Regions from separate parts of the Microcoleus sp. S13_B4 genome, predicted to be linked through region 1. Evidence: riboswitches for the same ligand, from Rfam matches in the RefSeq annotation. Region 1 holds a riboswitch; the other holds the start of a gene.

Region 1 (15,104 bases):
TCAAGCGGCGATGGGGGCTGGCGTAGTTGGGTATGTCATTGGGTTGTATAAAGGCCGATCGCAATCTCGGCAGCAGTCTGATCATAAATCGTCGGAATGAACCATCAAATTGATAGTCTGGCTTATACCAATCGCTTGCGCGGGTTGCCGCCATCTCACAAGTTATCATTTGCGATCGCCCTTTTAATTCTGTCTCTAGTTTCTGGGGCGATGGTCGAATTGTCGATCGGCCTTTGGTTGGCTGTCTGGATCGTCATCTATGCGGGTATTCCGGGGAAACTCTATTTGCGGTTGCTGTCGCTACCGTTGATGTTTTTGCTGACAAGTTTACCTGCTTTGGCGATGGGTGCGGTTGCGGGCGATCGTATCCCCGCGATTCAGTGGGATATTTGGCAAGGTTGGGGCCTTAGCATCGGCACTTTTTATCTGTATGTGAGCCGCACAGGTATATACCAAGTGAGCTTGCTATTGGCCCGCGCCTTCGCATCGACAAGCTGTATGTATTTCATCCTCTTGACGGTTCCATTTACCGAAATCTTGCAAATTCTCAGACAATTACGCTGCCCAGAGTTAGTCACAGAACTGCTATTACTAATGTATCGGTTTATTTTTAGCTTATTGGCGATCGCCGATGAACTTTGGATTGCTCAAAACTCGCGCTGCGGCTATCGCACTTGGAAACTGGGAATGCGTAGTTTAGGCATTTTAATCGGGCAATTGCTTCAGCGAACTTTGGAAAATTATCGTCAAGTTTCGCTGAGTTTAGCGTCTCGCGGCTTTAATGGAAAACTGCGCGTTTGGAATTCTTATCCTTATAAACCTTCACGAAGATATACATTTGAAGCCGTGTTTGGTTACACGGTTTTAACTTTGTTAAGTGTCGTATTTCAACGTTAAATTTATGTGATTACACTCGTTTCCAGGATCTGCCTATTAGTCCGCCTGGGGTTTCAACCCCAGGCTAATAGCTAAAGTCCTCTTAAGAGGACTAATGAGTTTAAACTTCCTGTATTCAGTCCCCGGTCGATAACTAATCAGTTCTTTCTTCAGTCCTCTTAAGAGGACTTTAGCTTTGAGGCAGGGAATGAATTCCCTGCCGGACTACCGGACTGAAGGTATGACTTTTATGAACATAATTAATGACTTTAATGAATTGACTTCAAGAAAAATTTATTGAATAGTGATTGTAGTTAACAACTTTTCAGTACATTTGAGCTTAAAACAGGTTAAAAACTATGACTAAATCACGTTGGCTTCGCAAACTTTTACCCTTGGCAGTATCTGTAGCAACCACGATCGCACTAGCAGGCGCGATCGCCCCACCAACTTCTGCACAAGTCAAATCGCCACCTCCGCAACCCCAAGAAGTCCAACCATTGCCAGAAGAAGGGTTTAGCATCCCGATTTGGATTTATCCCGTCGGCGCAATGTTCCTGGTTTTCATCTTTATACCCAAGATTGGCTGGACTTTGGGATTAATTGCGATCGGCGAACGAGAAGTAGGAATTGTAGTCAAGAAATTCTCCAGCAAAAACTTACCATCCAGTAGATTGATTGCTCTCGATGGCGAAGGAGGTTTGCAAGCAGATACCCTTCCTCCCGGCTGGCATTTTGGTTATTTTCCCTGGCAATATAGCATTCGCAAAGAACCAGTTGTTGTCGTTCCTCAAGATGAAATCGGTTTAATTATTGCCAATGACGGAGCCACTATTCCTCCCGATCGCATTTTAGGCAAAGTCGTCGATTGCGACAATTTCCAAAATGCCCGCAAATTCCTCACCGACGGTGGAGAAAAAGGACGGCAACTAGCAATTATTACAACTGGTACTTATCGGATAAATACGGCTGTATTTGAGGTAATTACTTCAGCTAATGCCGCTGCAAAAGGTATGGAACCTGCGGAACTTCAACTATACAAACTTGATCCCGATCGCGTGGGAATTGCGAACGTGCTAGACGGGATTCCGATTGATGAAGGTGAAATTGCCGGGCCGATAATTCCCGGTCACGACAATTTCCAAAAAGCACAATCTTTCATCAAGGGTGGCGGGCGCAGGGGCTTGCAAGAACAAGTAATTTTATCCGGTTCTTGGAACCTGAATCCCTGGTTTGTGCAAGTTGAACAGGTCAAAATGACCGAAGTGCCGATCGGCTATGTAGGCGTAGTAATTTCCTATGTGGGAAAATCGCACCAAGATGTAAGCGGCGTCGCTTTTACCCACGGCAATCTTGTCAATAAAGGCGATAAAGGCGTGTGGGTCGAACCGCTTTATCCAGGCAAACATCCGATCAATACAAAAGTAATGAAAGTAGAACTTGTTCCCACTACTGACGTAGTTTTAAATTTCACAACGCGGTTCAGCGGAGAACACGGCTACGACTCCAAATTAAGTGCTCTGAAATTGCTTTCTTTTGATGGATTTACATTTGAGTTAGAAGTTTTTCAAATCATTCATGTCGGTACTTTGGATGCACCGAGAGTGATTTCGCGGCAAGGTTCGATGCAAAATCTGATCGACCAAGTGCTGCGTCCAATTGTGGGCAATTATTTTCGCAATTCCTCTCAAGAATATACAATACTCGATTTTCTGATCGCGCGCAGCGAGCGCCAAGCAGAGGCGGCAGAACACGTTCGTCAAGCCCTGCGGGCCTACGACGTGCAAGCTGTGGACACCCTGATCGGTTTGATTTCGCCACCACCAGAGTTGATGCAAACATTGACCGATCGCAAAATTGCTCAGGAACAGGAGAAAACCTACGAAGTACAGCGCATTTCAGAGTCACAGCGTCAAGAATTGGTGCGCGCAACTGCGATCGCCAACATTCAAAATCAGGTGGTGGCGGCAGAACAAGGGGTGAAAATTGCTCAACTGAGTGCAACTGCTGCGATCGAACACGCAAGTGGTGAAGCAGAAGGGATTCGGCTGATGGGACAAGCAAAAGCGGATGCTTATCAAGTTGGTGTCAACGCTTTGGGTACGCAGAGTTACACGCTGTTGCAACTGATGCAAGCGGTTTCGGATGGTAGCGTTCGCGTTGTTCCCGATGTCACAGTCAATGGTAATGGCGGTAGTGGGGGTTTGCTGGACGGTTTGATGGCAATGTTGCTGCGGAATGAAACCAGTAAAAATGGAGAAAATGGAGCACAATCACCTGTAATTAATGTCAAAAAATCTAAGTCTGTTGTTGTGGAACCTGTGGCCGAATCACCAGTAGCAAAAGTGCATTCGGTGAAGTCACCGGAGTCTCCTAATCATTCACCAGTTTCTCAGTCTGTGGCTGTTGCTGAGATTGATATTGATTCGGCATTTGGTGAATTGTTAGATATTTGAGTTGATTTGTGCACTTTGTAGAGAGGACGGTTGTCCTCTCTGAAAGCTTTTTGTCTAAAACTTTACTGTTCAGAGAATTAGAGGTGCAAGATTATGACGTTTATGGTTATACAGAAATACGTGAATTTGTCAAGGTTGATGGTGGTAGTTGCTTTTAGTGCGATCGGTCTCGGATCATGTGGAAATGGACTTTCGGTTTTAGCAGCAGAAACGCAAAGCGCAAACAAAACATTTGGTGATTGATGTCGCGAAAAAGCTTCTCTGAGTCCTGAAGCTAAACATACTGTTGAAGTGTTGTTGCGGAAATCTAAGACTACTGAGTGCGATGCGGCTAATCAGAAACTTTCAAGTCTCACAAAACTAGACCTCGATAACAATGACATCAGCGACATCAAACCCTTGGAATCTTTGACTAAACTGACTGAACTAGACCTCAGCCGAAATGAAATCAACGATCTTCAATCATTGCAATCTTTGACTAACCTGACTGAACTCTCCCTCGACAACAATCAAATTAGTGACATTAAACCCTTGCAATCTTTGACTAACCTGAATTTGCTCGTCATTAGGGACAATAAAATCAGTGACATTAAACCCTTGCAGCCCTTGACTAACCTGTTTTATCTCTGCCTCAGCAACAATAAAATCAGCGACATCAAACCCTTACAATCCTTGACTGAACTGGATTATCTCCAACTCATAAACAATCAAATCAGCAACATCCAACCCTTACAATCCTTGACTAGCCTGACTTTTCTCGAACTCAGCACCAATCTAATCAGCGACATTAAACCATTGCAATCCTTGACTTACCTGACTTTACTCAATCTCAGCAACAATAAAATCAGCGACATTAAACCATTGCAATCTTTGACTAAACTTAAGGATCTCGGACTCAGCGGAAATCTGATCGCCCCCAAAACTTGTCCTCTCAAGCCAGAGTCTATCTGCAACTGGGAACTCAGCAATTAAATGCTGCAACTTTACAGTTAAGACAATTAGAGGTACAAGACTATGCCATTTATAGTTGCACAAAAACAGATGAATTTACCATAGCTGTATCGCAACAGGCTGTTGTAGAAGTACAAGGGTTAATTGCAACATTTTTTTTGAATATGACTTTTATGAGATCAATCAATGAATTATATGAATTGACTTTCAGCGTAGCTTGTTTGATTATGTTAACAGTATTCAATTGAAATTGATTCAAGTTGGTGTCAGTGTTCTCTGGTTATCACTCCAAACACAAACATGAGGCTGCTGGATAACTATATTTTTCGCCGACATAACTTGCTCGATTCACACCAAAAATGGCCGAGTAAACTCATCAAGGAGAATGCCAAATGACTCAACAAAAACCACAGAAAAATAATCCCAACCCGACGGCTTTTATTGTGTTGGGTATAGCGGCGCTGGCCGCACTCAAATTAATTCACGGGCTGTTGGGCAATCGCGGCAGTTACAAACTTAAAGCCGTGTGGAATTGGCTGTGGGGATTGTCCCCTGAATCTGACAGCAAAATGGCGGTGCAAGTTGCCCAAGAATCGCTGCACTCCATGCAGCAGTCGGTGCTTAAGTTAACTGAATCTGTTGCCAAAATTTCTGCAAGTTATCAACAAGCAAAACAGAAATATGACAGCAAACGTCAAGAATTTATGCAACTAGAACAGCAGGCAACTCTCGCTAATTATCACGGCAATGAAGCAGCCGCACGTTTAGCGATGGGAAAAGCGATCGCCATTGACAAATTGCTGCCAACATTAGCAGGACAAGTTGCTCAATCCGAACAAATTTTGATAGCAAATAAGGATAAATTGAATCGCGAACGCCAGCGTTTAGAAACTTACAAAATGGAACTGCAAAACCTCAAAGATTTGTCAGAAGTAAATGAGGCATTAGCGGATATTGCCAAAGTGAACGGCAGCGTCAGTACCGATTCAGCGCAATCGCAATTTGAAGAGGCACAGTCATCTATCCACAAGCGCTACTTGCAAACCAATGCCTTAGTCGAATTATCGGAAAATCCGGCTGAAAAACTGACGGCAGACCTCGACAACATGATGCTGGACGACGAGATTTCTCGCCGACTGCTAGAACTTAATTTGTACAATCAACCGCACGTTTTACCAGTTAAGGAGAATAGGAATTGACCGAGAATTGTAGGTTATTTTATCGTTCCCAGGCTCTGCCTGGGAATACCCGGAGGCTCTGCATCCAAACACCAAACAATATCGCAATAAGAAGAACAAATTATGTCTCAAGATACTAACAAAACAAAAAGTCCGCCGCCTATTGTTTTTATTATTCTCGGCTTAATTGCGTTTGGCGCATACAAGTTCGTTCCCGGTTTATTCAAGGGAAAAAGCTCAGATACATCGGGAGCGATAGCAAATCGCATCAGTTTAGGAAATCAGATATTGCTGACATCCCAAACAACAGCAGCAAAACAAGCCGGCGTTCAAGCTTTTGTCAAGGGAGATTACCAAGCAGCCGTCAAAAATTTTCAGGATTCGCTGCAACAAAATCGCAACGATCCCGAAACCATTATTTATTTGAATAATGCCATTATTTATTTGAATAAGGCCACAGCCACCAAAGGTTCTCCCTTAAAAATTGCTGTCAGCGTCCCCATTGGTAGCAACCCCAATGTCGCCCAAGAAATCCTCCGGGGAGTCGCCCAAGCTCAGGATGAAATCAATACTAGCGGTGGCATCAACGGCGCCAAACTGCAAGTAGAAATTGTCAACGATGACAACAGTCCAGAAGTGGTCAGAGAAGTTGCAAAGACATTGGCACAAGATCAGAATATATTAGCAGTAATTGGACACAATGCTAGCAACGCATCTCTCGAAGCTGCTCCGATATATCAGCAAGAAAAACTGGTAATGGTGACACCGACGAGCTTTGCCAATAATCTCTCTGGATTTGGCAGCTACATATTTCGCACAGTCCCCAATATTAGCGTCATGGCTGCTCCTTTAGCAGAATATGTAGTTAAAACAGAACGCCAAACTAATATTGCGGTTTGTTATGACTCCCAAGCACCCGATAACATATCATTTAAAGATGAATTTGTTGCCTCTCTTACTGCTGCTGGTGGCAAATTAGTTCCCACTGTTTGCGACTTTTCAATACCCTCTTTTAATCCCAACGTTGCCCTCGCCGATGCTGTCAGCAAAGGAGCACAAGCATTGATGCTAGCACCCCACATCGATCGCATCGATCGTGCCATCTCTCTGGCTCGCATCAATCAAGGCAAATTGCCACTATACGGCAGCACTACGCTCTACACCTTTCAAACTTTAAAAGAAGGGCAAAGCGACGTTAACGGCTTAGTATTGCCCGTTCCTTGGCATCCAGAAACCAATCCCGGCAGCCCTTTCCCAGAAAATGCCCGCCGCCGCTGGGGAGGAATTGTGAATTGGCGAACCGCAACGAGTTTTGATGCGACTCAAGCTGTCATCGCTGGCTTGCGGCAAAGCAATACGCGGGAAGGATTGCAACAAGCACTCAGAAATGCGAGTTTTTCGACAGCAGGATCAAGCGAAGAAGTGAGGTTTTTGCCCACGGGCGATCGGGCGGGGAAGCCGATTTTAGTGCAAGTTAAATTAGGAGGAAATACTGGCTATAACTTTGTCCCGCTGCGGTAAGTTTGCTTTCGTGCGATCGGACTAATTATTCTTGTTCCCAGGCTCTGCCAGGGAATGCGTACCCGGAGGAAGAGCCTCCAAACAATATCAAAATAAGGAGAAAAAATCATGTATCAAGATACTAACAAAAGAAAAAGTCCGCCACCCATTGTTTTTATAATCATTTTCGGCTTAATTGGGTTTGGCGCATACAAATTACTTCCCGGTTTATTCGCATCCAAAAGTTCAGATACACCTACATCGGGAACGAGTCCATCGGGAACGAGTCCATCGGGTGCGATCGCAACTCGCATGAGTTTAGGAAATCAGATATTGCTGACATCGCAAACAACAGCCGAAAAGCAAGCAGGCGTTACAGCTTTTGCCAAAGGAGATTACAAAGAAGCTGTTCAAAAATTTCAGGCTTCGCTGCAACAAAATCGCAACGATCCGGAAACGGTAATCTATTTGAATAATGCGAGAGTAAGCGATCGCACTTCTCTGAAAATTGCCGTCAGCGTGCCGAGCGGCAGCAACCCCAACATCGCCCAAGAAATCCTCCGAGGTGTCGCCCAAGCTCAAGATGAAATCAACGCTAGGGGAGGAATTAACGGTGTCGGTTTGCAAGTGGAAATTGTCAATGACAATAACCGTCCAGAAGTTGCCAAAGAAGTTGCAGCAGCATTAGCAAATGACCAGAAAATTCTAGCGGTAATCGGACACAATGACAGCACTGCGTCTTTAGCGGCCGCTCCAATTTATCAGGAAAATAAACTGGTGATGGTGACACCTACCAGCAGTACGAATAATTTGTCAGGTTTTGGCAGCTATATTTTTCGGACTGTGCTAAATAGTGGCTCGACGACTGCTCCTTTAGCAGAGTATATCGTCAAACAAGCAGGCAAAGCCAATATTGCCTTCTGCTACGACTCTCAAGCTGCTGGCAGCGCTTCATTTAAGGATGAATTTATTGCCTCTCTTTCAGCATCAGCCGGCAGATTAGTTCCTATTGTCTGCGACTTGTCAGCGCCAACATTTAATCCCAGCAATGCCATTGCCGATGCTGTTAGCAAAGGAGCAGAAGGATTGATGCTAGCACCCTACATCGAGCGCCTCGATCGCGCCATCGATCTAGCCCGTGCAAATCAAGGCAAATTGGCGCTTTACGGCAGTTCAACTCTTTACACCTTTCAAACGCTCAAAGACGGGCAAAAAGACATTGACGGGCTTGTTTTGGCTGTTTCCTGGCATCCTGAAACTAATCCCGGCAGCACTTTCCCAAAAAATGCCAGTCAGCGCTGGGGAGGAGTAGTAAATTGGCGGACAGCAATGAGTTTTGATGCGACTCAAGCTGTCATCGCTGGCTTGCGGCAAAGCAATACGCGGGAAGGCTTGCAACAAGCACTCAGAAATCCGAATTTCTCAACACCGGGATCAAGCGAGGATGTGAAGTTTTTGCCCACGGGCGATCGGGCTGGTAAGCCGATTTTAGTGCAAGTTAAACAAGGAGGAAGCACTGGCTATAACTTTGTCCCGCTGCGGTAAGTTTGTTAAGTGCGATCGCACTCACATCTTGCACATTCTTAATAAGCCTTTTAGGGGCGGGCAGGATGCCCGCCCCACAATAAAATTCCCTCTTTGTCGAACAGGCATCTTGCCTGTTTTTGAGCATGATTAAAATCTACTTTTCTGTTGGATTAGCAGGATTTTTAAGATAAACTGAAAGGAGTAGATTAAAGGAGAGCGTTGTGTATGATCGCGCAAGTTGAAACCAAAACCTACACGGCTGAGGAATATCTAGAATTGGAAATCAATTCTCAGGATCGGCATGAATTTATAAATGGGGAGATTGTTCTGATGGCTGGTGGCGCACCGCATCACAATGAAATTACCAGCATCTTAAATGCTATTTTGAGGGTGAGTCTCAAGGGTAAACCTTACAGTATTTTTGCATCGGATCAGCGGCTTTGGGTTCCGCAGCTTAATAATTACACTTACCCGGATGTGATGGTGGTAGCGCGCCCGATCGAGTTGCAATCTGGACGGACGGATACAATTACGAATCCGCTGCTCATTGCTGAGGTGCTGTCTAAAGGTACTAGAGCTTACGATCGCGATGAAAAGTTTGCTGCTTATCGCAGTATTCCTAGTTTTCAGGAATATTTATTAATCGATCAATATCGGCTACAGGTGGAGCAATACTCTAAAACTGATGCGAATAAGTGGATATTTTCGGAATATAGCTGTATGGGCGATCGGCTGATTTTAACATCTGTTGCTGTGGAAATTTCGCTAGCCGATTTGTATGAAAATATTGAGTTTGGTGAATAGGCGGACGGTTTTTTGTCAAACATCCCAAATAGTGGTAATATTCCCGTATATCGATCGGCTCTGATGGAGAACAGTCATCAGACGTAAGGGGGAAAGTTCGGTGCGAATCCGGCGCTGTCCCGCAACTGTAATGAGATCGTTGGAACTCTGAGTCAGGATGCCCGCCGATTTGTTTACCTGTTGTTTTTCATCTGCGAGGTATGGATGATGGTGAGTTTATTATTTTTAAAATTATTGGATTGGGGTTTTTTAACCGCAGATATCCGCAGATAAACACAGATGAACGCTGGTGTAATTTGCTCTGTGTTCTGAAGCATATCTTATTTTAATGGGAAAAAAATGCGAATTGAAGATAGTGTTTGGCAGGGTAGTTTTGGCTACTGGCAAAACTTGTTTATTCACCAGAATATTTTGCCGATCGGACATACTGCTTGGAATGGCTTTTTGCATCGAGGACGGGGCTTGGTTGCTTGCAAAATTAATACTCCCATTAACGGCTATGTGAATTGGAGCGTAGATACTATCAAGTACGATCTGCTATTTATTTCCGACTTGGAGGCAACCGTTTATTTGCAACAACTAGAAATAGAGGAAAACACTGTTTCAAATTTGCTCCAAATCATTGCTGGCTACGAACCCAAGGAAGCAATTATATTTTTGTCGATCGCCAACGGTCAGATTGATATCAATTTATTGCAAAACTTGGCAATTTCTCCTGTTGAGTGCTATGAACAAGTATGCAAGCGCTGGGAAGAATTTCAACTCTGCCCTAAATCCTAAAACTTACTAAATTTTCCGAATGTCGCAGCCAAAATCCATCGAAATTTCCAAGGTAACTCGCTACCAAAATGCAGCGCTTAATTACTATTTGGGCCTGACAGATTCGCCCTACCTTCACTACGGCTATTGGGAAACCCTACCTGTGCCCGCTGACGAACTAACGATCGCACGATTGCGCCTCGCTCAGCAAGCTTATACTGTAAAACTGTTGGATGCGATCCCCAAAGGCACTCATACGATACTCGATGTGGGCTGCGGGATTGGCGGAAATGCGGCTTATTTGCTCGATCGAGGTTTTGCAGTCGAAGGGCTCGCACCCGATCCGTTCCAACAACAGCGCTTTCTTAAGTGTACGGGCGATCGGGCAATCTTCCACCTCACGAGGTTTGAAGACTTCAAAGCAACCCATTTCTACGATCTTATTCTCTTTAGCGAAAGTAGCCAGTATATGTCGGCTGTTGATATTGCTAACGGTGCCGCCAAAATCCTCAATCAGGGCGGTTACGTTTTGCTGGCTGATATGCTGCGATCTGATGGTAACTATACAGAGGGAATGTTCTCTAATTGTCATGCGGTTACGGAACTTCATGCAGCATTAAAGCAGGCTGGATTCACTTTAGTAAAAACTGAGGATATTTCCGCTCATATTTTGCCAACAATTGATTTGTATGTCGATACTTTCCGCCGATATGGACTAAATACAATGATATATGTTGCAGATTTAATTGCGATAACAGTTCCGCCCGTCCACAAATTCCTGCGCTGGATATTTCGTCGCTGGTTCAAGAAGCTGGTGGTTGAAGGATTGGAGGCTGGCAAACTTTTTGAGCAGCATTTGTGTTATGAAATTCAACTTTGGCAGTTGTCTAAATCCGATGAAGGGTGACACAAATACAATGGAGATTGGTCTCGGTAATCGGTAATCGGTAATCGGTAATTGGAGGCACAGCCTCCGGGTATTTATTCCCAGGCTCTGCCTGGGAACAAGGCTATAAAAAATAAAAAATAACGAATATGTCTGAATGTATTCTCGAATTCGATCGCACTTCCTACTCCTATCCCTGCGGTTCGCGAGTGGCAATTCAGGGTTTAAATCTAAAAGTCCCCGCTGGGAAACGGTGCGGGCTGATCGGTCAAAATGGCTGTGGCAAAACTACATTTTTTCTGTTAGCAAATGGCTTATATCAACCGCAACAGGGAATAATTAGCTGGCAAGGTGAACCCTTTCGCTACGATCGCAAATCTTTGATGCAACTGCGCCAACAAATCGGACTCGTCTTTCAAAATCCCGAACATCAATTAGTAGCTTCGACGGTAGAAGAAGATATTTCCTATGGATTGTACAATTTAGGCTTAAGAGAATCCGAAATTGCTCAACAGGTGCAGCAGGCGATCGAGCAATTCGATTTAAGTGAACTCGCCCGCGAACCAATTCACAATCTCAGTTTGGGGCAGAAAAAGCGGGTTTCCATCGCCGATATCATGGTTCTCAAGCCCAAACTGCTGCTGTTAGATGAACCTACCGCCTATCTCGATCCGCGTCACACCCGACAACTGATCGGTTTACTTCAAGAAATTCACAGCGCCGGAACCACTATTCTTTTAGCAAGTCACGACCTCGATTTCATCTACCGCTGGGCTGATTGGGTGTTTGTAATGGATCGGGGAAAATTGATTTTAGAAGGAACACCGGAAACCGTTTTTGCTCAACGGGAGGTTTTGGAGCAATTGCAGCTTGGCGTACCGCTGGCGATCGAGCTTATGGAGCAAATAAGGGCGATGTTTCCAACAGACGATCGCTCAAAAATCCCCGCTTTCGAGCAATGGCAACAACAAATTTTACAAGCACGTCGGCTGCTTTAAGGAGAGTTAGACAATTGATAATTGGCGTTGCTGATTCATGGTATGAATTACCTTTTCGCTTGAATTTACAAAACTCACCCGCCTTGGTTTATAGCAATTGCGAAATCTTGAATTCATACCTGTATCCAGCAACGCCCCCGTGGGGGGAAATTCAGATTACACATTACCAATTATCAAAAATTGATTTAGGAAAAAGGCGATCGCCCCACTGCCGAGCGGCACAGTCAGATTGTCAATTCCCAGCTTAGAAACCGACTCCAAAGTAGCAGCAACCAAAGCTACAACAGCCGACACCGCCCAAGTTTGCCAAATATTGCCTTGAACCACCAGCAAAATCAAACTGCTAACCGCAAAACTCACCAAATACATAGTTGCAGAACCTTCCCAACTCTTCTGAATTCCCCCAACTCGATAAATATGTTTGCCGTATTTCTGGCCGATGACAGCAGCCAATCCGTCGCCCCAAGTCATGACTAAAATGCCCAAAGCAGCGTATTCCTGATGTTGCAGCGGCCAAAACCAAGCCACGAGAACGCTGATACTAACAGCATAGAAAAAAGTCCCCCAACTCTTCCGGTTGATACTGTTAAGACTGGGCAAAATCGGAACTTGGTAAGAAATTAGGGCGATCGCACCTGCTAAAACCCCCGCCGAAATCCCCACCCAACCGGGTATTTCCAGCCACCAAGCCAGCAAAATCACATTTCCAGTACCGATGTGAACAACCTTCCGCGATACCTCAGCATCGACAGAAGTAAAGCGATTTAAGCCCTCAGCTACCAGTAAAATCAAACCCAGCCAGACTCCCACGAGGGAAATTTGCAACCACACAGTCGGAATTTCAGAAAATATAGACACGATATTTAGGAAAAACTTAGATCGGGCACTATTTACTACTTTAAACGTAAAGTGCGATCGAGGTTATAACCCCGCAGGCTTAAAGTGCTGCGGGGAGCTGGGTGTTATGTCTTTTTAGGTTGGTCTACTTAAAACCTGTGCTATGCTATAAGCCAGTCTAGGGAAAAAGCTATCACTATTTTAGTAGAAGAAATTTTGGATACCTTTGAGCGATTAACAGAGTCAGAGCGGTTAGATTTGGTATGAAAAATTTTGAAACAGACTGTTTATTTAGACTATCTGCCCCTGTCTGATGACGATTGAGTTCTGAATGTTGAGGGGCTTTTTCTAGAGTTAGATGAGGAAGAAGCCGAAGCCGGGAAGTTGTGAATTTCTAGGAGAATCTGATTGCTATGCAATATGTATTAATCATTCATGAAGTAGAAAACTATGAAGCTTGGAAAAAGGTATTTGATAATGCTGAAAGCATCCGAAAAGAAGCGGGCGAGCGTTCGTATCAAGTCTTGAAGTATGAAAATGAACCCAACAAAATTGTTCATTTTTCAGTCTGGACATCAATCGCAGATGCTCGGGCGTTTTTTGAGTCGCCTAGACTGGTTAAAATTAGAGAGGAAGCGGGAGTTAAAGCTCCTGAGTTTATCTATCTAGACCAATTAGAGTCAGGAGTATTGTGAAAGTAATCAGACTTGGCGGTTGAAGCGGCCGCCTATTCTGTAGAAATCCTACGCCTTCACAACTCCCGTTTCAACAACTCCCGCACAAACTCAAACGCCCTTGGACGCAACTCGACGGGCAGCAGCGACAATCCCAAACCCGCCCACATTTTCGCCGTAGAAACAGACTTTCCAGCTCGCACCATCAGGCGCCCTTTTGCAGTTTCACCCACCTCAATCAGCCGCAAACCGAGCGCTAATTGAGTTTCGGCAATCCTTTGGAGCCTGACTCTTTCCAACTTCTCGGACTCAAATTCGTAGCCTGTCAAATAGCGCAATTTATCACTTAAATACGGAATTGCCCGATCGACTCCTTGCTGTCCTGCGTGAAATCGATACTCCATCAACAGCTCCGGTAAGTAATAGCATTTTTTGCCCGCAATCGCAAGTCTTACAAACAAATCGTTATCTTCGCAATTTTGCAAATTCGGCCGCAGAAATCCGACTTCTTCCAGGGCGCGGCGGCGAAATAAAGTTGCCCCTATTTGCAAACTTTGTCTCAGAAAAACTGCGGAGAGCAAATTTTCAATAATTCCAGCCGACAACTCGGTGCGCCCCCAGCGCTGCGAATTGAGCTTTGTCTGGCTTTCGTCAATATAATTGTTAATGTCGATCACCCAGTGATCTGTACTGACAAAATCGATGCTGGGGTCTTTATCTAAAATAGCAGATGTCCGCTCTAGAAATTGCGCGCTGAGGCGATCGTCATCGTCAAACTTGATAAAATATTCGCCCCTTGCTGCCGCAAAGCCCGATCGCATATTATTACTCTTGCCGATATTCTGCGGGTGGCGAATGTAGTGAATCCCGCGATCGACAAATTCCGACATCAACAGAGGAGTGCTGTCAGTAGAACCGTCATCACAGATAATTAATTCAAAATCTGTATAAGTTTGATCTAGCACGCTGGCGATCGCACAAGCCAGCAGATGCACTCGATTGTAAGTAGGAATGCAAACGCTAATTTTCGGCACTAACTTAGACAATTTGAGATTTGAGATTTAAGATTGCAAAAAAATCCTGAAACCATTGATTTTCTTCCTTCTTCCTTCTTCCTTCTTCCTTCTTCCTTCTTCCTTCTTCCTTCTTCCTCCTTCCTTCTTCCTTCACTCCACAGTTGATTTTAACTCAAACGAGCAGTACATTCGAGAATTAACTTTTGATTCACCAAAGCAAACGGTTGAATTTCCAAAGCGCGACGAAAAGCTTGAATAGCATTTATGTATTCTCCCAAGGCAGCGTAGCACAAACCCAGACCGTGCAGCGCTCCAAAATGAACCGGGTTCAGTTTGAGGACGGTTTCGCAGTCCTGGATCGACTTTTTATAATTGCCTTGGGTATAGTGAAGTACGGCGCGCCGGTTCCAAGCTTCAGCAAAATCCGGCGCTTCGGAGATCAGTTTCGTCAGCAAATCCAAAGCGTGGCTAACATCGCCTGCATCCAGTGAAACTTGCGATCGCCTGAGAATTTGCATCCCATACTCACCCTTTTGGTTAAACCAAGTGCGCCAGAGTTCTGTAGTTGCCCGATCGCGCACGCTTTCGTCGGACTTTTTCAAGTCTTCGAGCAGCGCCTTAACAGATAATTCGTCCATAGGT
Region 2 (15,104 bases), on a different contig from region 1:
TCGCCTTTGAGGATAGTGCAGTCACTAAAATGTTATTGTAATTTAGCATTTTGTCAAGACCAAGTTTTTAATTTTTATGTTTTGGTCAAACTGGTGCGATCGCCCTGCTACAAACTTAGCACCCCCTGAACTCTTTGTCGTCCATAGATTGTGACCAAACAAGCAATTCACCTCCACAGCCGCCCGCGGCGAGAAACTGGCCTGCGGGATGCCATGCGAGACAGGAAAAACCGCCCTCTGCACCTTCTAGAATTTGCAGCAATTGTTCTGCTTCAGACCACACACAAACTTGACCGTCTGCGGCTGCGGAAGCTAATAAAAATGTGTTAGGTTGAAAGGCGATCGCATTTACCACATTTTCATGCACTTCTAACGCCCAAGAATGCCAACCGACACTTTCATCAGCGTGTTTTTCCCAGACGGAAATGCCTTGAGAACTCGAAGCGGCTAACAAAGGTGCACCCAAAGAATTAGTTTTATCCGACCAAGCTAACTCCCGAACTTTCCCCGGAAAACCCTGCATTACCCAGGGTTCAAAATTGCCCCATTCATTAACAATTAAAGTATTGTCCATATTGCCACAAGCTAAATATTCCCCTTGTGGCGACCAAGCAATTGCACCGGTTGCAGAAGGTACTGATAAAATTTCCGGGTCTTCGTGCCAGTCTTCGCCATGCCAAACTTTGACACCTTGATAGCCGCTAACTGCCAGATATTGAACCATAGGATGCCATGCTAAATCGAGGATAGATGATGAGTCGAAATTCAGCGTTACTTCAACAACATTATCCTCAGCATTCCAGACTTGAACGTAGCGGCCCATGCTGAAAGCTAACTGATTGCAGTTGGGACTCCAAGCTAACTTGTCAACCCAGACGCGCTGGTTGTCCAAATCAGCAATTAATTCCCTAGAATTAACGCGCCAAATTCGTACTTTTCCATCTTGTCCGCCAGCAGCTAGGAAATTACTGTCGCGAGAAAAAGACAAGCAATCGGCTGATTTACCCGTGGCAGTTTGTAGCGTTTGCAAGGACAATTCATGAATTGCCCCTACTTTCGCCAGCATCACTTCGCCCGCAGCAGAACAAACTGCTAAAGTTGTGCCATCGGGCGACCAAGTAACAGCAGTTACGTAGTCAGACAGCATTGCTTTGGCATGAATTTCCAGGGTTTGTTCACTTTTCTTTGTCTTTTCTTTACCCATATTTATTGAATCTGAGATGTTGCACTATTCTTAAGAACTGGCAAGATGCCCGTTCCACAAGGAATGAATTTTATTCTTGTGGAACAGGCATCTTTCCAGTTCCTAAAAGGCTTATTAAAAATGGTTCAATATGTCAGTTAAACCAGACATTTATGAAAATCCTCTCGCAATTGATTTTCATTTAAATTGCGACCGATGAACACGAGTTCATTTTTCGGAGTTTCTGTAGCTTTCCAAGGTCTATCCAGCCGGCCATCGAACACCATGTGTACTCCTTGGAAAACAAATCGCTGGTTTTCTCCGGCGATATTCAAAATGCCTTTTGTCCGAAAGATATTCGGGCCTTGAGTTCGCAACAATTCCGCAATCCAATCGCTAAATTTGTTGCGGTCAAGGGCGCCGGATTCTACTATGGCTACTGAGGTAACTGTTTCGTCGTGTTCGTGAGTGTGTTCGCCCAAAAAGTCTGGTTCGATTTCTAATGCCCGGTTCAAATCAAACGCTTTAACGCCCAACAAAGCATCCATTGCTAATTCAGCGTTGCGGGTGCGGTGGATTTTGGCCATTGCATTCATTGCACGAATTCGCTTTTCTAATTCTGCCAATTCGTCGTCACTCACTAAATCAGTTTTGTTGAGTAAAACTACATCTGCAAAGGCAATTTGTTCTTGAGCTTCGTCTGCGTCCCAGTGCTGCCAGATGTGCTTGGCATCTACTACGGTGACAACTGCATCTAGCAGTAATTTTTGCCGCATATCTTCGTCTACAAAAAAGGTTTGAATTACGGGTGCGGGGTCGGCTAAACCTGTGGTTTCGATGACTATGTGGTCGAATTTGTCTCGCCGCTTCATTAAGTTACCGATAATCCGAATTAAATCACCTCGGACTGTACAGCAAATGCAGCCGTTGTTCATCTCAAAAATTTCTTCGTCGGCATCAATTATCAGTTGGTTGTCGATGCCTACTTCGCCAAATTCGTTGACGATGACTGCAACTTTTTTTCCGTGTTCTTGTGTTAAAATGCGGTTCAGTAGCGTAGTTTTGCCTGCGCCGAGATAACCCGTGAGAACGGTAACAGGAACTGATTCGATCGCCCCAGCAGTCACCATACTTGACCTCACTTATTGTACAATGATAACCATTATCGCTATTCTACACCAGACCTGCTGGCAGCGCCCACAATATTAAAGAATGTTAATAAATTGTTCGTGAGAGCTTGTAGGGGCGAGTTTTACCAATAATATTTGCTGCAATTCAAAATATCGATATACCCGCCCCTCTCAAATGACAATTAGTTGTTAATTATAGCTGCAATTCGATCGCGCTCTAACTCTCGACCGATCAGCACCAGTTTGGTTTGGCGGATCTCGGAAGGTTGCCAAGGACGATCGTAAAAATATTCTATCCGCGAACCCACACCTTGCAACACCATCCTCATCGGTTTCTTGGGAACCGCCACAAACCCTTTAATCCGATAGATTTCCTCCTGCTGCATCAAGGATTGCAGTTTTTTCACCAATGCTTCAGGTTCAAATTCGCGATCGGCAATAAAGAAAGTCGAGTTAATATCATCATCATGTTCGTGTTCCTCCTCAGTGTCGTGGTGACTCGGGCGAGACTCCAAATCATCCTCAACCGCCGCATTAAATCCCAATAGCACATCAGGGTTAATTTCGCCACCTTTGCAAGGCACAATTTTCACACTTGGACGCAACTCTTGTTGCAACCAGCTTTGGACTTTCTGGTGAGTTTCCGCATCTACGCGATCGACCTTCGTTAAAAGTACCATATCGGCACAGGCTAACTGGTCTTCAAACAATTCCTCGATCGGAGTTTCGTGATCCAAACTAGAATCAGCTTGTCGCTGTGCCATCAAAGCATCAATATCACCGACAAAAGTACCGCTAGCAATAGCTTCGCAATCGACAACAGCAACAACACCGTCTACAGTAGCACCCGTGCGAATTTCTGGCCAGCGGAAAGCTTGAATCAAAGGTTTAGGAAGTGCCAGGCCCGAAGTCTCAATTAAAATACAATCAATTTGTTCTCTGCGCTTCAACAATTCCTGCATAGTAGGCAAGAATTCCTCTTGAACAGTGCAGCAAAGACAACCATTTGTTAGTTCAACAATATTGCTGCTAGCATTTTCTTCTTCGTCGCAAACTTGGCAATCGCGCAGCAGTTCTCCATCAATTCCGATTTCGCCAAATTCGTTCACCAGAACAGCAATGCGGCGACCTTGATTATTTTGCAATAAGTGGCGAATTAAAGTAGTTTTGCCGCTACCGAGAAAACCAGTGATGACAGTAACAGGAATTTTGTGCATTGATAATTTTGTGCTTATTTGGTGGTGGGATATCTTGTTCCGAGGCTAGGCGTTCCCAGGCCGAGAGCGTAGGTGACAACTTAAGACTGAAATCTACAATAAAAGTCGCTTAAAAGCGAAGTCTAGATCCCCCTAAATCCCCCTTAAGAAGGGGGACTTTGAGAATATTTCTTTTCCCCCCCCTTATTAAGGGGGGTTAGGGGGGATCTAGATGTCGATAAAAACAAGAGAGACGATCGGTTTGACGTTAAGTTGTCACCAATGGGCCGAGCAGGGTAAGGAGAAAGGCTTTAATTTGGTAGTGGCGGAATCTTTGCTAAAACGCCTTTTTTCAGAGCTTGAGGACGCTCAGACCAAGGCAACAAACCGTCCGATTTAGCATAGTATTGACCCGCGCATTCGAGTACAGCCTCGACGCTTTCCGACTCATTTGCTGGTAAATCGCCAAACAGATAAGTGTACTTTCCAACAGCAGCAAAAGACACCGCACAAGAGTGACTGCAAGCACTCATGCACTCAACCTCTTGAATCTCAAACTTATCAGAAAACTCCCAATCTTTAGCGAGTTGCGACAAATTTTCCATAAATTGTTGACCGCCGCTTTTGCCTTCGCGCTTGCCGTTTTTCCAAACACTAGCGCAAGCAGTGCAAACAAATAGACTGTGCTTTGTGCGTACAGCCGTCTTAATTCCATCTATCATCCGTACCTCGCAGATGCATTCAAAAGTGAGTTAGATATCGGCGGGCATTCTGACTTGAGAAACCACAACAGTTTCATTACAGTTGCGGGACAGCGCCGGACTTGCACCGAACTTTCCCCGTTTCCTCTAACGGCTGCTCCCCGCTAGAACCGATCGCGAAATCACATCATACCGCACTTGCCGCCTTTTTGGAAAAAAGTTATGTTGGTAATCTCGATCCATCCAAAAAAAAATAACTCTTTGTGGAACAGGCATCTTGCCTGTTGCTGACAGGATAGAAACCCACGCCAAAAAATAACTCTTTGTGTAACAGGCATCTTGCCTGTTGCCGACAGGATAGAAACCCATTCAAAAAAAATTCACTGTTTGTGTAACAGGCATCTTGCCTGTTAATGACGGGCTAGAATCCCCTCCCACAAGAACATTACTACAAACTATATGAACGCCTTCCCCGATTTTTCCACTCACGGCTATCAGATTGAAAAAGAACTCGGACACAACAGTATCGGTGGCAGAGTTACATACTTAGCGAAAAATACGAATACTAAAAAATTAATTGTAATTAAGCAATTTCAATTTGCCCAATTAGGTGCTAGCTGGACAGAATACGAAGCTTACGAACAAGAAATTAAAGTTTTGCAAAATCTGGATTTTCCGGGCATTCCCCGCTATCTCGATTCTTTTCAAACTGACAGCGGTTTCTGCATGGTGCAGGAATACAAAAATGCCGAATCTGCTGTCGCGCGGACTTTTTCGCCGCCAGATATCAAGCAAATTGCGATCGCAACTTTAGAGATTTTAGTTGACCTGCAATCTCAGAAACCGCCGATAATTCACCGCGACATTAAGCCAGAAAACTTGTTAATAGATGACGAACTCAATGTTTATTTAGTAGACTTCGGTTTTGCTCGGATAGGAGGTGGAAATATCGCCGCTAGCAGCGTCGTCAAAGGCACGATGGGATTCATGCCGCCCGAGCAAATGTTCAACCGCCAACTGACAGAAGCATCCGACCTTTACGGTTTGGGAGCGACGCTGATTTGCTTATTAACTGGTATAAAATCGGGGGAAATAGGCAACTTAATTGATGAGAATTATAGCATTCATTTCCGGCATTTAGTCCCGCCGTTACAGCGTGGTTGGATGAACTGGCTGGAAAGGATGGTAGCGCCGAGAATTCAAGATAGATATCAGTCGGCTGCTGATGCTTTAGCTGCACTAGAATCTTTGGATGTCAGCAGCTTGCCGAAAGTGAGAATTGAGCGCGATACGCTGGAATTTGCCGCTACAGAATATGGAGAAACAATAACACAAACCATCGCAATTAGCAACCCAATTCCCGATACAATGCTTTGTGGCAGATGGGAAGTCGCGCCGCATCCGAATGATCCGCCGCATACACCTTACGATCACCCTTGGATCTCGTTTGAGCCGCAGAAATTTGAGAGCAATAATTTTGATGTCAAAATCCTAGTTGATACCAAACAATTGTTGGCAAGTCAAGCTTATGAGCGCTATATAATCTTCCATACAAATTCCGAACCCGACACTTATCAACTCAAAATTAAAGTCACAACAGCTCTCCTTCCTATACCAAAACTAACTACTTTATTGTCTAAGGGCAACCTGATTTTGATCTGCTGGTTGGTGTTATTCGGCTTTCTATTTAGTATGGGCAGCAACTATGACATTGCTTTGGGTATTATTATGAGCTTAGTCTATGGATTTGCAGTTGCTGAAATCACACTCTTAGCAGAATCACATGGAAATAAAAAAACTTGGGTAGGAGGAGTATTAGGATCGCTAATAGGATTAATTTTATATTTTTTCGTTTTGTCTGTTGTTACTGAAGTTATTCGTAATTTACCCCTATCGAACAATACAATTCTATCAATTGCTGCCTCGATAGGGATGGTAATTGCGCTGATATTCTTTAGTTTATGTGGAGCTGCACTTGGAAGTATGATGAATAGGAATTTGGCTATGATTATTGCTATTATCGGGCAATTTTTATTATTTGCATTGTTTGCATTGTTTTCTTTCGTGGCAATGATATTCGATGAGGCTTTCAATGCAGCATTTTTTATTTTCCTAAGCAATTTATGTTGCATGATAGTTTATTTGTGTTGCATGATAGTTTATAGGATTTTTCATAATCGGATTGACGAGCAGACTACCCTCAGAAGAATAATTAACATTTATAATGACAAAATAGCTTTTCTTACGACCGGATTTTGTACTAGCTTGGTAGTAGCATTTCGACTGTTTTTAAACGTTGTCGCCCAACGAGAATGGGTTGAACCAATGGAAATAGTAGCTGTAGGAGGAGCTATAATCGCCTCTTTAGCTGTCACTGGTATTCCATTACTTGAGATGAGTGTTTTTAAACCAAATAGAATCCTTGCTAAGTATCGCAAATTACAAGCAAGTTTAATTAAACCTTAAACAATTGCTCGCTTGTTTTACTCAGTTATTGAGGACTAAAGTCCTTACTAAAAACCTTTTTGTGACAGAACTTATCATTACGAACCTATGAATGATTTCCCTGATTTTTCCAACTACGGCTATCAAGTAACTCGCGAACTCGGACACAACCGCGCGGGCGGTAGAGTTACCTATCTCGCTACTGAAATTAATACAAAACGTTCCGTTGTTGTCAAACAATTTCAATTTGCCCAGACAGGTGCTAATTGGACCGAATATCAAGCTTATGAAAAAGAAATTCAGATTTTGCGAGAACTCGATAACCCCAACATTCCCCGTTATTTAGATTCTTTCCAAACTGCATCGGGTTTTTGCATGGTGCAGGAATACAAAAATGCTAATTCTCTCGCAAATTCCCGCCAGCAAACACCGCAAAAAACTAAGCAAATTGCTATTTCTGTGTTAGAAATACTCAAATACCTGCAAAATCGGGTGCCGCCTGTTATTCACAGAGATTTAAAACCCGAAAATATCTTAGTTGATGACAGGATGAATGTCAGCCTGGTCGATTTCGGATTTGCTAGAATCGGGGGGGGAGAAGTGGCTGCCAGCAGCGTTGTCAAAGGCACTTTGGGCTTTATGCCGCCCGAACAAATGTTCAACCGCCAGCTAACAGTCGCATCCGATTTATACAGTCTCGGCGCCACGCTAATTTGCTTGCTAATCGGCATCAATTCTACCGAAGTTGGCAGCTTGATGGACGAGACAGGGCGGATTAATTTTAAACATCGCTTGCCGCAGCTAACTCCAGAATTTCTTGACTGGCTGCAAAAAATGGTGGAACCAAATTTTAAACACCGCTATGCTTCCGCAGATGCGGCCCTCAACGCTTTGATTCCCCTCAATGTAGTTCGCCCGCCTAAAAAATCAAAACTTGCACTGATATCAGTCGGATTGTTGACAGCAAGTGCTGCTATTTTACTCCCATTTATTTGGAAATCTCAGGAACCTCAACAAGTAGTTAAATCCCAACCAGAAACCAGCAAACCGAAGTTAAAACCTGTGACTCAAGTGATGTTAACTAGCGAACTAAAATCGGATAAAATTATAGATTTTGTGTCTTTAAAAAAAACACATAAAGTCTATTTTGCTGTCAGTGTTACTAACTTTTCACCGGGAGAATATTACGGTACTTGTCGCGTATTTGACTCTCAAGGAAAATTGGCAGCCGACGGTCGATCTCATTTAAGAACAACGGCAGATAGACTAAATACTTGGTGCGGGTACAATTTTACAAAGGATGACAAGCCTGGGAATTGGAAGTTTGAATTTTATTTAGACAATCAAAGAATGACACAAAATAGTTTAAAGGTATTACCTTAAAATATTTGTACCGGGCGGGCAGTGAATTTCTGTGCCGTCAAAAGTTGGCTGTATCAGATTGAATTGATCCACCTCCTTTTCCGGCTCGCTTTCGCAGATTGCCGAAATAGTTATTAGTTGATTGCTAACATCTTTTTTGAAAGCAAATACTGCTCCTATATATACTGGATCGTAGTCTTTTTCGCTAACGGAATCCAGCTTTTTAGAAAATGCGATCGCGCTTTCAAATTGTGCTGGTTCGCGCTTATTCTCCAACGTTTGAACTGGGTTTATTAATAATGAGTCAATGTGGTAATAATATTGAGCTTTGCTGAGACCTTGTATAGCCAACCCTTCCAGGGAATCACTAAATTTGTTATTTTTTGCATAGTAATCTTCCTGCGCTTTATTGATCGAAGCCAGATCTGCTTGTAGTGCCGGAGATTTCGGACTACTTGAGATGACAATAGTATTGAGTTTGAAATTGTAAAAAGATGCTAGTATACCAGCCATAAAACCGCTGTAAATTACAGTCCGTACCAGCAAACTGGATAGTGAAACGCTGTATGTTTTACTTTTTTTATCTATATCTGCTGACATTTTTTTAGTGCCCTAAAATCTTGCTAAGTCTGTAGAGTGCGCGCCGCACACCCTACAGACTAGAAATTAAGCAGTTTCGTGCTGTTTGTGCCATGCGGGATGCCACAGCAATTCAGCAGTCGATCGCTTCTCGACCATTTCAGGAGTAATCATACAGTTAGCCACATCCTTGCGAGAAGGCAACTCGTACATGACATCGAGCATTAACTCCTCTAAAATGCTGCGGAGAGCTCTCGCGCCAGTTTTGCGACGATAGGCCTCCTGGGCGATCGCCCGTAGCGCTTCCGGCTGGAATTCCAACTCCACGCTGTCCATCTTCAACAGCTTTTGATACTGCTTCACCAGCGCATTTCGGGGCTCGGTCAATATCTGCATCAAAGCTGCCTCATCCAGCGGCGAAATCACCGTTACCACCGGAATCCGCCCCACAAACTCAGGAATCAAACCAAACTTGACTAAATCGTCCGGCTGTACCTGCTGCAAAATATCAGCGGCCCGCTTGTCTTTCGCCGGCAAAGTTGAGTTGCTATCGGTTTCTGTTGGCTGAATAAAGCCCAAGGATTTTTTACCCAAACGCTGTTCAACTATTTTTTCCAAACCGACAAAAGCACCGCCACAAATAAATAGAATTTTGCTAGTGTCAACTTGAATAAAATCTTGGTAAGGATGTTTGCGGCCGCCTTGCGGGGGCACATTAACCACCGTTCCTTCCAACATTTTTAGCAGCGCTTGCTGCACTCCTTCTCCCGATACATCCCTGGTGATCGAAGTGTTTTCGCTTTTGCGAGCAATCTTGTCAATTTCATCAATATAAATAATGCCACGCTGTGCCGATTCGACATCAAAATCGGACATTTGCAAAAGCCGCAGCAAGATATTTTCTACATCGTCGCCCACATATCCAGCTTCTGTCAGCGTCGTTGCATCGGCTACCGCAAAGGGGACTTCGAGCATTTGCGCCAAACTTTGTGCTAACAAAGTTTTGCCACAACCTGTGGGGCCAACTAGGAGGATGTTGGATTTTTGCAGTTCCACATCGCTGTCGGGGGAAGGCTTGTCGTTATCTTTAGCTTGGTCAACGCTCAAGCGCTTGTAGTGGTTGTAAACTGCGACAGAAAGAACTTTTTTTGCTGAATGCTGGCCGATGACGTGGTTGTCTAAATGCTGCTTAATTTCTGTGGGTTTCGGAATTTGAGCTAAAACGATTTTCGATTTATTCGATCGACCCGGGCGCCGCGTTCCTTGTCCCTGAGACTCTCGCACCTCTGATTGGGGAATCTGTTGACCAATTGTTTTACTGGAGTCAAAGAACTCCTCCTCTAAAATTTCATTGCAGAGTTCCACGCATTCATCGCAAATGTAGACGCCGGGCCCAGCTATTAACTTGCGGACGTACTCTTGCGACTTGCCGCAAAAGGAGCATCTGAGATGGGAGTCATATTTTGACATATTTGCCTCTTACTTTACGGTTGCGGTTGCTTGTTTCGACTTGGGAAGTTGCGGCGGGAGCGACCTTAGCTTTGCCCTAGAAGGGTTTCCCGATCGGACACCCAAGCCAGTCAAGCTTCGCGATCTCTATTTCTAAGTTAACACTTTTGAGGCTTTAGTCATTAGTTACGAGTCATTCGAGCAAATTTGAATTTTTCATTTTCACTTGAAAATAAAGCTGCACGGCCTTACCATTTTTTGTATTCCAAAAATTTTCCCGACATAATTATTTTCACTCGATCGCCTTTTGGGTCTGCTTCTTTCTCGACATCCAAAGTAAAGTCGATCGCGCTCATAATCCCGTCACCAAATTTTTCCTGAATCACTGCTTTGAGCGGCATCCCGTAAACCTTCATTATTTCATAGAATCGATAAAGCAGAGGGTCAACTGGAACCGAGGCATCCAAAGAACCTTTTAACGGAGGTTCACAGAGAACCGCAGCCGTCTCGCTATCTAGCCCCAAAGCCGAGACAATTTTCTCGGCTTCATCTGCTGATGCGGTAGCTTGACGGTAAATAACCGCGGCAATCCAAACTTCGTCACGCCCCAAAACTTTTTCCAAATCTGCAAAACTAATTCCTTGAGCTTTTTTAGCAGCCAAAAGCTTTTCTGTAATTCCTGAAATTGCCATTAAATACTCTTCCCTTCACTTCAGTGTCAGATGTGAATTTTATTTCATGTTTTGGTAATTTTGTCAATACCAAGTTGAGAAAAAAATCGAATTGATAGCTGCTCGGAACTTCAGCAAAAGCTGGTCTCGTCAACCCACAACTCATACAATTTGAGATTTGAGATGTTAGATGGGCACTGACTGATGACTATCAGGGTTTGGAGCTAGTCAACAGTTGCATTCGTTTTTTCCAACTGGTCTCACAACTGGTAAATCCTAAAATAACTCATAACTGCCCTGTGGCAATGGTACAGTTGGCAGTATATGTAATAAAAGTTACACACGCAAAGGCCTTCGGCATTCGGCAAACGGCTGAATTTTGATCGTGCTAGCCTGAAGCTCAATCCTCGCTCACGCAGCCAAAGCCCCTTTACCACTCAAAACCGGCAACTGACAAAAGTATGGAGATTCAGACCAAAGATTACACGCTCCAGTACGATCGCGCTACCCAAACAGTCACCTGTAGCGGCTCGTTCCGACTCAGCCAGGTGGAAGAATACGCACCGATCGTCGATGTGCTCAACGAAGTGGCTGACTCCTGCCCAAACATCGTTACTCTAGACTTGCGAAAGCTAGAATTTTTAAATAGTTCTGGAATTAATATTGTCTCAAAATTTGTGATCAAAGTGCGGCAGCAAAAAAATATTCAAATGGTCATCAAAGGTTCTAAACAGATCCCCTGGCAGATAAAATCCCTGAAGAACTTGCAGCGGCTGATGCCTTCCTTGCACTTAGAATTTGAATAGTAACGAAAAAGGTAAAGATGAATCCCCGGCTAAGTCGGGGAACCAGGAGGAGGGTGGCTGAAGTTAATCGGAATAAGTCATAGTTAAACTAGCACAAAACCCTAAAAAACTTCAGAACAGACTAAAAATTACCAATTTTCAATTGCTATGCAGGAAGAACCATCGACAGAACAGCTACTTTTCGACGTTCAGCGGCTGAGTGCGGAACTTGAAAACTTGAAGCGCGAAAAGGTTGACCTAGAACTTTTGCTGGAGACGACCACCGAACATTCAGATACGATGGAAGCTCACTTGCTGAGCAAAGCTCAGTTGGCGCTGCGTTCAAGCGAAGAGCAGTTTCGGGCGATCGCCTCGGCAACTCCCGTACCGGTATTAGTTTCTCGCCTCTGTGACGGCTTAATTCTGTATGCGAACGCTCAATTGGCTTCTCTCCTGAACATACCCCTAGAAAAATTGATCGGCTGCAGCACTCCAGACTTTTACTTCAACCCCGTCGATCGCCCAAAGGTACTTGAGGCACTTGCTAAAGAGGGATACCTGCAAAACTACGAACTCCACTGTAAAAAATCAGACGGCACCGCTTTCTGGGCGATGCTCTCGGTTCAGTCGCTGATGTTTAACGGGCAGGCGACGGCATTGTGCGCCTTGTACGACCTCACCCAGCGCAAGGAAGCAGAACAAACCCTTCAAGAGAGCGAAAAGCGTCTCCGCCGCCAGAGTTTGGCTTTGTTGCAGCTAGGTCGGCAGAGGACTCTCAATAGCGGTGCGCTGAATGTGGGAATTCGCGAAATTACCGAGGCTGCAGCCCGGACTTTGGATGTGGAAAAAGTCAGCGTCTGGCTTTACAACCATGGAAGATTTGGAACTCCCTACCCGACAGATCCCCAGCTAAATTTTACCGAGAGAGTGCTCGCCCAGAACCAAACAGAGCCACTCGATACAGAGGCCGCTGCCCCAGAGCAAGGCGAGGGGGTTAATCATTCTAAGTTTAAAATCCCCAACCTCAAATTAGTTTGTCTCGACTTGTACGATCGCACCCAGGAGAATCATTTGAGTCGGGAGTCCATATCGGCAAGCGATTTAAATTTATCAATTTTAGATGTTGAAGGCGACGCACGGGGCGAAAATTTGCGATCGGACAATGCTTTAGAACCTACGACAAAGACTCAAAAATCTCTACAAACAGATTTGTCCCACTCATCTTCGCTAGTCGAACATTCCGCGGTGCTGCCCAATGCCAGCAAACCTAATTCATCCATATTAAATGTAGCAATTAGGCTCGGTGGGCAGATCGTGGGTATCCTCTCTCTCGAACATATCGGCGCGCCCCGCCAGTGGGCTCTGGAGGAGCGCACCTTCGCTGATTCTTTGGCAAATTTGGTAGCGCTGGCGATCGAAGGATTTGAGCGCCAGCGGGCTCAGGAAGCACTCTCCAAAGCCAAAGCGCAGCTAGAAATGACCGTCGATCAGCGCACCACTCAACTCACCACCGCCAATAAACTGCTCCGCATCGAAATTGCCGAGCGCAAAAGAGCCGAAATAGCCTTGCAAGAAGCCTTACACAAAGCTGAAGCAGCTTCGAGAGCTAAAAGCACTTTTTTAGCCAATATGAGCCACGAGCTGCGGACGCCGCTCAACGCGATTATCGGTTACAGCGAAATGCTACAAGAAGAAGCACGGGAATCGGGACTCGAAGACATCATTCCCGATACCCAAAAAATTTATAACGCTGGCAAACACTTGCTGACTTTAATTAACGATATTCTAGACCTTTCTAAGATAGAAGCCGGTCGGATGGAGCTTTATCTAGAAAAATTTGACCTCAGCAATTTAATAGAAGAAGTCGTTGCAACTTTGCACCCTTTGGTCGAAAAAAATCACAATCAATTGCAAGTTTCTTGCTCTGAAAATTTGGGAGTGATGTATGCAGATTTGACTAAAGTTCGGCAAATTCTGTTTAATTTGCTTTCCAATGCCCTGAAGTTTACCGAAGGTGGAACGGTACTGTTGAGCGCGACTCGCGAACCAGCAGGCGGCAGCGATTGGGTTTATTTGCAGGTATCTGATACGGGGATTGGAATGTCGGCAGAACAGCAGCAGGGTTTGTTTCAACCTTTTATTCAAGGGGACGCTTCGACTACTCGCAAGTACGGCGGCACCGGTTTAGGATTGGCCATTAGTCGCTTGTTTTGCCAGATGATGGGCGGCGATATCATTGTTGAGAGTCAGTTGGATGTGGGCTCTACTTTTACTGTTCATTTAAAGACAAAAGTTGATATTAGTTAGAAGCAAGTTGGGCAACTAGCAATCTAGGGGATTTAAGGGATTTAACGGGTGGGGGTTTTGCCAGGAATTGTGTACCGGATTTAACGGATTTAACGGATGGCAAAAGATGGAATAATTCCCCCCTTCCCAATTTTCCCATTACCAATTACTCATTACCAATTACCAATTCGCTTTTTAATTGTGACACCGATCGCGATCAACCTCTGTTGTCGATCACACAGTAGCATTTTTTTTCAGCCTAAAATACCTATATTATCCAAAAATTGTCCTGCAGGCACGATCGGGCGCCTCGCTGCATTTACAAATCCCACCTCAACCTAATTAAGGGGGTGGGGGGTTGCTTCCAGACAGGCAATTTGGTAAAAGTAATGCTATGGTCGCGAAGCAGTAGAAGGCAAAAGTTAACAGGAAATCAGGAAGTTTCAAAAGTCTCTGGACGCAGAAACACAATTCTGCTTTTTGCCTTCATACTGCTTCTACTGGCGAGATAGCACTGCTGCTGAAAGCAATGCACAATTTCTCAGAATCAAAGGAGTGCATCTACATGATTAAACCTTGCAGTCAACCGCTAAAAATAAATCCTTTTACTTGTTATCGCGATCCGGCTACAGGCAGGTGGACTACTGTAGTTACAAGTGTTCCAAACACTTGCGAAACAGACTCTAGTTTAAAAGCAGAAGCCGAAGGCGAAAAGGAAGGTAAAGCAGAAACGATCCTTTCTGCTTCGCCTGCTGTATCGGGGTCGAGAAAAGTCCTTTCTTTCTCCTTGCCTCAGTTTAAACACCGTGCCAAAAAATCTGCTGTTAGTGTCAGCAGGTAGCTATCGCAGGGGTCTAATCTAGTTTCCACGGTTAGTCCCCGGCGCTCGCCAAATCAAACAAAACAAACTTATCCATAGCCTCAACTGCCAAAAAGTGATATACTGGCAGCAAACTTTCTCCTTCAATATCCGTGAAGTATTTGCTCGATCGCGCCGTCCAATTTGTATGGACAGACCGACCACTTCGCCAACGGGGAACAGTCATCGTTGCTATCCCCGTGATTTGTCTGTTTGCTTCGCTGATAGCAATTGCAGGCCTGCGGAATAGTAACCTACAGATAAGAAAGCGATCCGATACTAATAAGGCAATACTTCAGGAAACTAACCGCTTGTTAACAATGATGGTGGATGCCGAAACAGGCATTCGGGGTTACGGGTTGACGAAGCGCCGCGAATTTCTATCACCCTACTTAGAAGCCAAGAAGAGTTTGCCTCCGCTGCTGGCTAAACTCAAGGTTGCGGTTCGAGGCAATCCA

Evidence for each region. Region 1 has a riboswitch for cobalamin ahead of QT994_RS17825 (hypothetical protein). Riboswitches for the same ligand answer to the same signal wherever they lie in the genome.
Region 2: linked by a shared signal. The riboswitch ahead of QT994_RS12370 (DUF1636 domain-containing protein) and the one ahead of QT994_RS17825 (hypothetical protein) in region 1 are both predicted to bind cobalamin.

What each region holds. Positions count from the first base shown of each region.
Region 1 is NZ_JAUBPU010000034.1:33,229-48,332, forward strand. Features, by position in the region: gene QT994_RS17785 (energy-coupling factor ABC transporter substrate-binding protein) at 1-100, shown strand, start outside; gene cbiQ (cobalt ECF transporter T component CbiQ) at 97-897, shown strand; gene QT994_RS17795 (SPFH domain-containing protein) at 1,236-3,332, shown strand; gene QT994_RS17800 (leucine-rich repeat domain-containing protein) at 3,630-4,304, shown strand; gene QT994_RS17805 (PspA/IM30 family protein) at 4,676-5,482, shown strand; gene QT994_RS17810 (ABC transporter substrate-binding protein) at 5,585-6,982, shown strand; gene QT994_RS17815 (ABC transporter substrate-binding protein) at 7,091-8,506, shown strand; gene QT994_RS17820 (Uma2 family endonuclease) at 8,714-9,292, shown strand; cobalamin riboswitch at 9,331-9,475, shown strand; gene QT994_RS17825 (hypothetical protein) at 9,632-10,072, shown strand; gene QT994_RS17830 (methyltransferase domain-containing protein) at 10,092-10,958, shown strand; gene QT994_RS17835 (ABC transporter ATP-binding protein) at 11,087-11,935, shown strand; gene QT994_RS17840 (diacylglycerol/polyprenol kinase family protein) at 12,092-12,793, opposite strand; gene QT994_RS17845 (antibiotic biosynthesis monooxygenase) at 13,186-13,467, shown strand; gene QT994_RS17850 (glycosyltransferase) at 13,524-14,480, opposite strand; gene QT994_RS17855 (hypothetical protein) at 14,485-14,616, opposite strand; gene QT994_RS17860 (tetratricopeptide repeat protein) at 14,630-15,100, opposite strand.
Region 2 is NZ_JAUBPU010000017.1:36,730-51,833, reverse strand. Features, by position in the region: gene QT994_RS12385 (WD40 repeat domain-containing protein) at 116-1,204, opposite strand; gene QT994_RS12380 (GTP-binding protein) at 1,342-2,313, opposite strand; gene cobW (cobalamin biosynthesis protein CobW) at 2,496-3,530, opposite strand; gene QT994_RS12370 (DUF1636 domain-containing protein) at 3,821-4,231, opposite strand; cobalamin riboswitch at 4,254-4,400, opposite strand; gene QT994_RS12365 (serine/threonine-protein kinase) at 4,670-6,676, shown strand; gene QT994_RS12360 (serine/threonine-protein kinase) at 6,764-8,038, shown strand; gene QT994_RS12355 (type IV pilin-like G/H family protein) at 8,030-8,617, opposite strand; gene clpX (ATP-dependent protease ATP-binding subunit ClpX) at 8,684-10,066, opposite strand; gene cynS (cyanase) at 10,294-10,737, opposite strand; gene QT994_RS12340 (slr1659 superfamily regulator) at 11,178-11,522, shown strand; gene QT994_RS12335 (ATP-binding protein) at 11,670-13,808, shown strand; gene QT994_RS12330 (hypothetical protein) at 14,317-14,628, shown strand; gene QT994_RS12325 (PAS domain S-box protein) at 14,760-15,104, shown strand, end outside.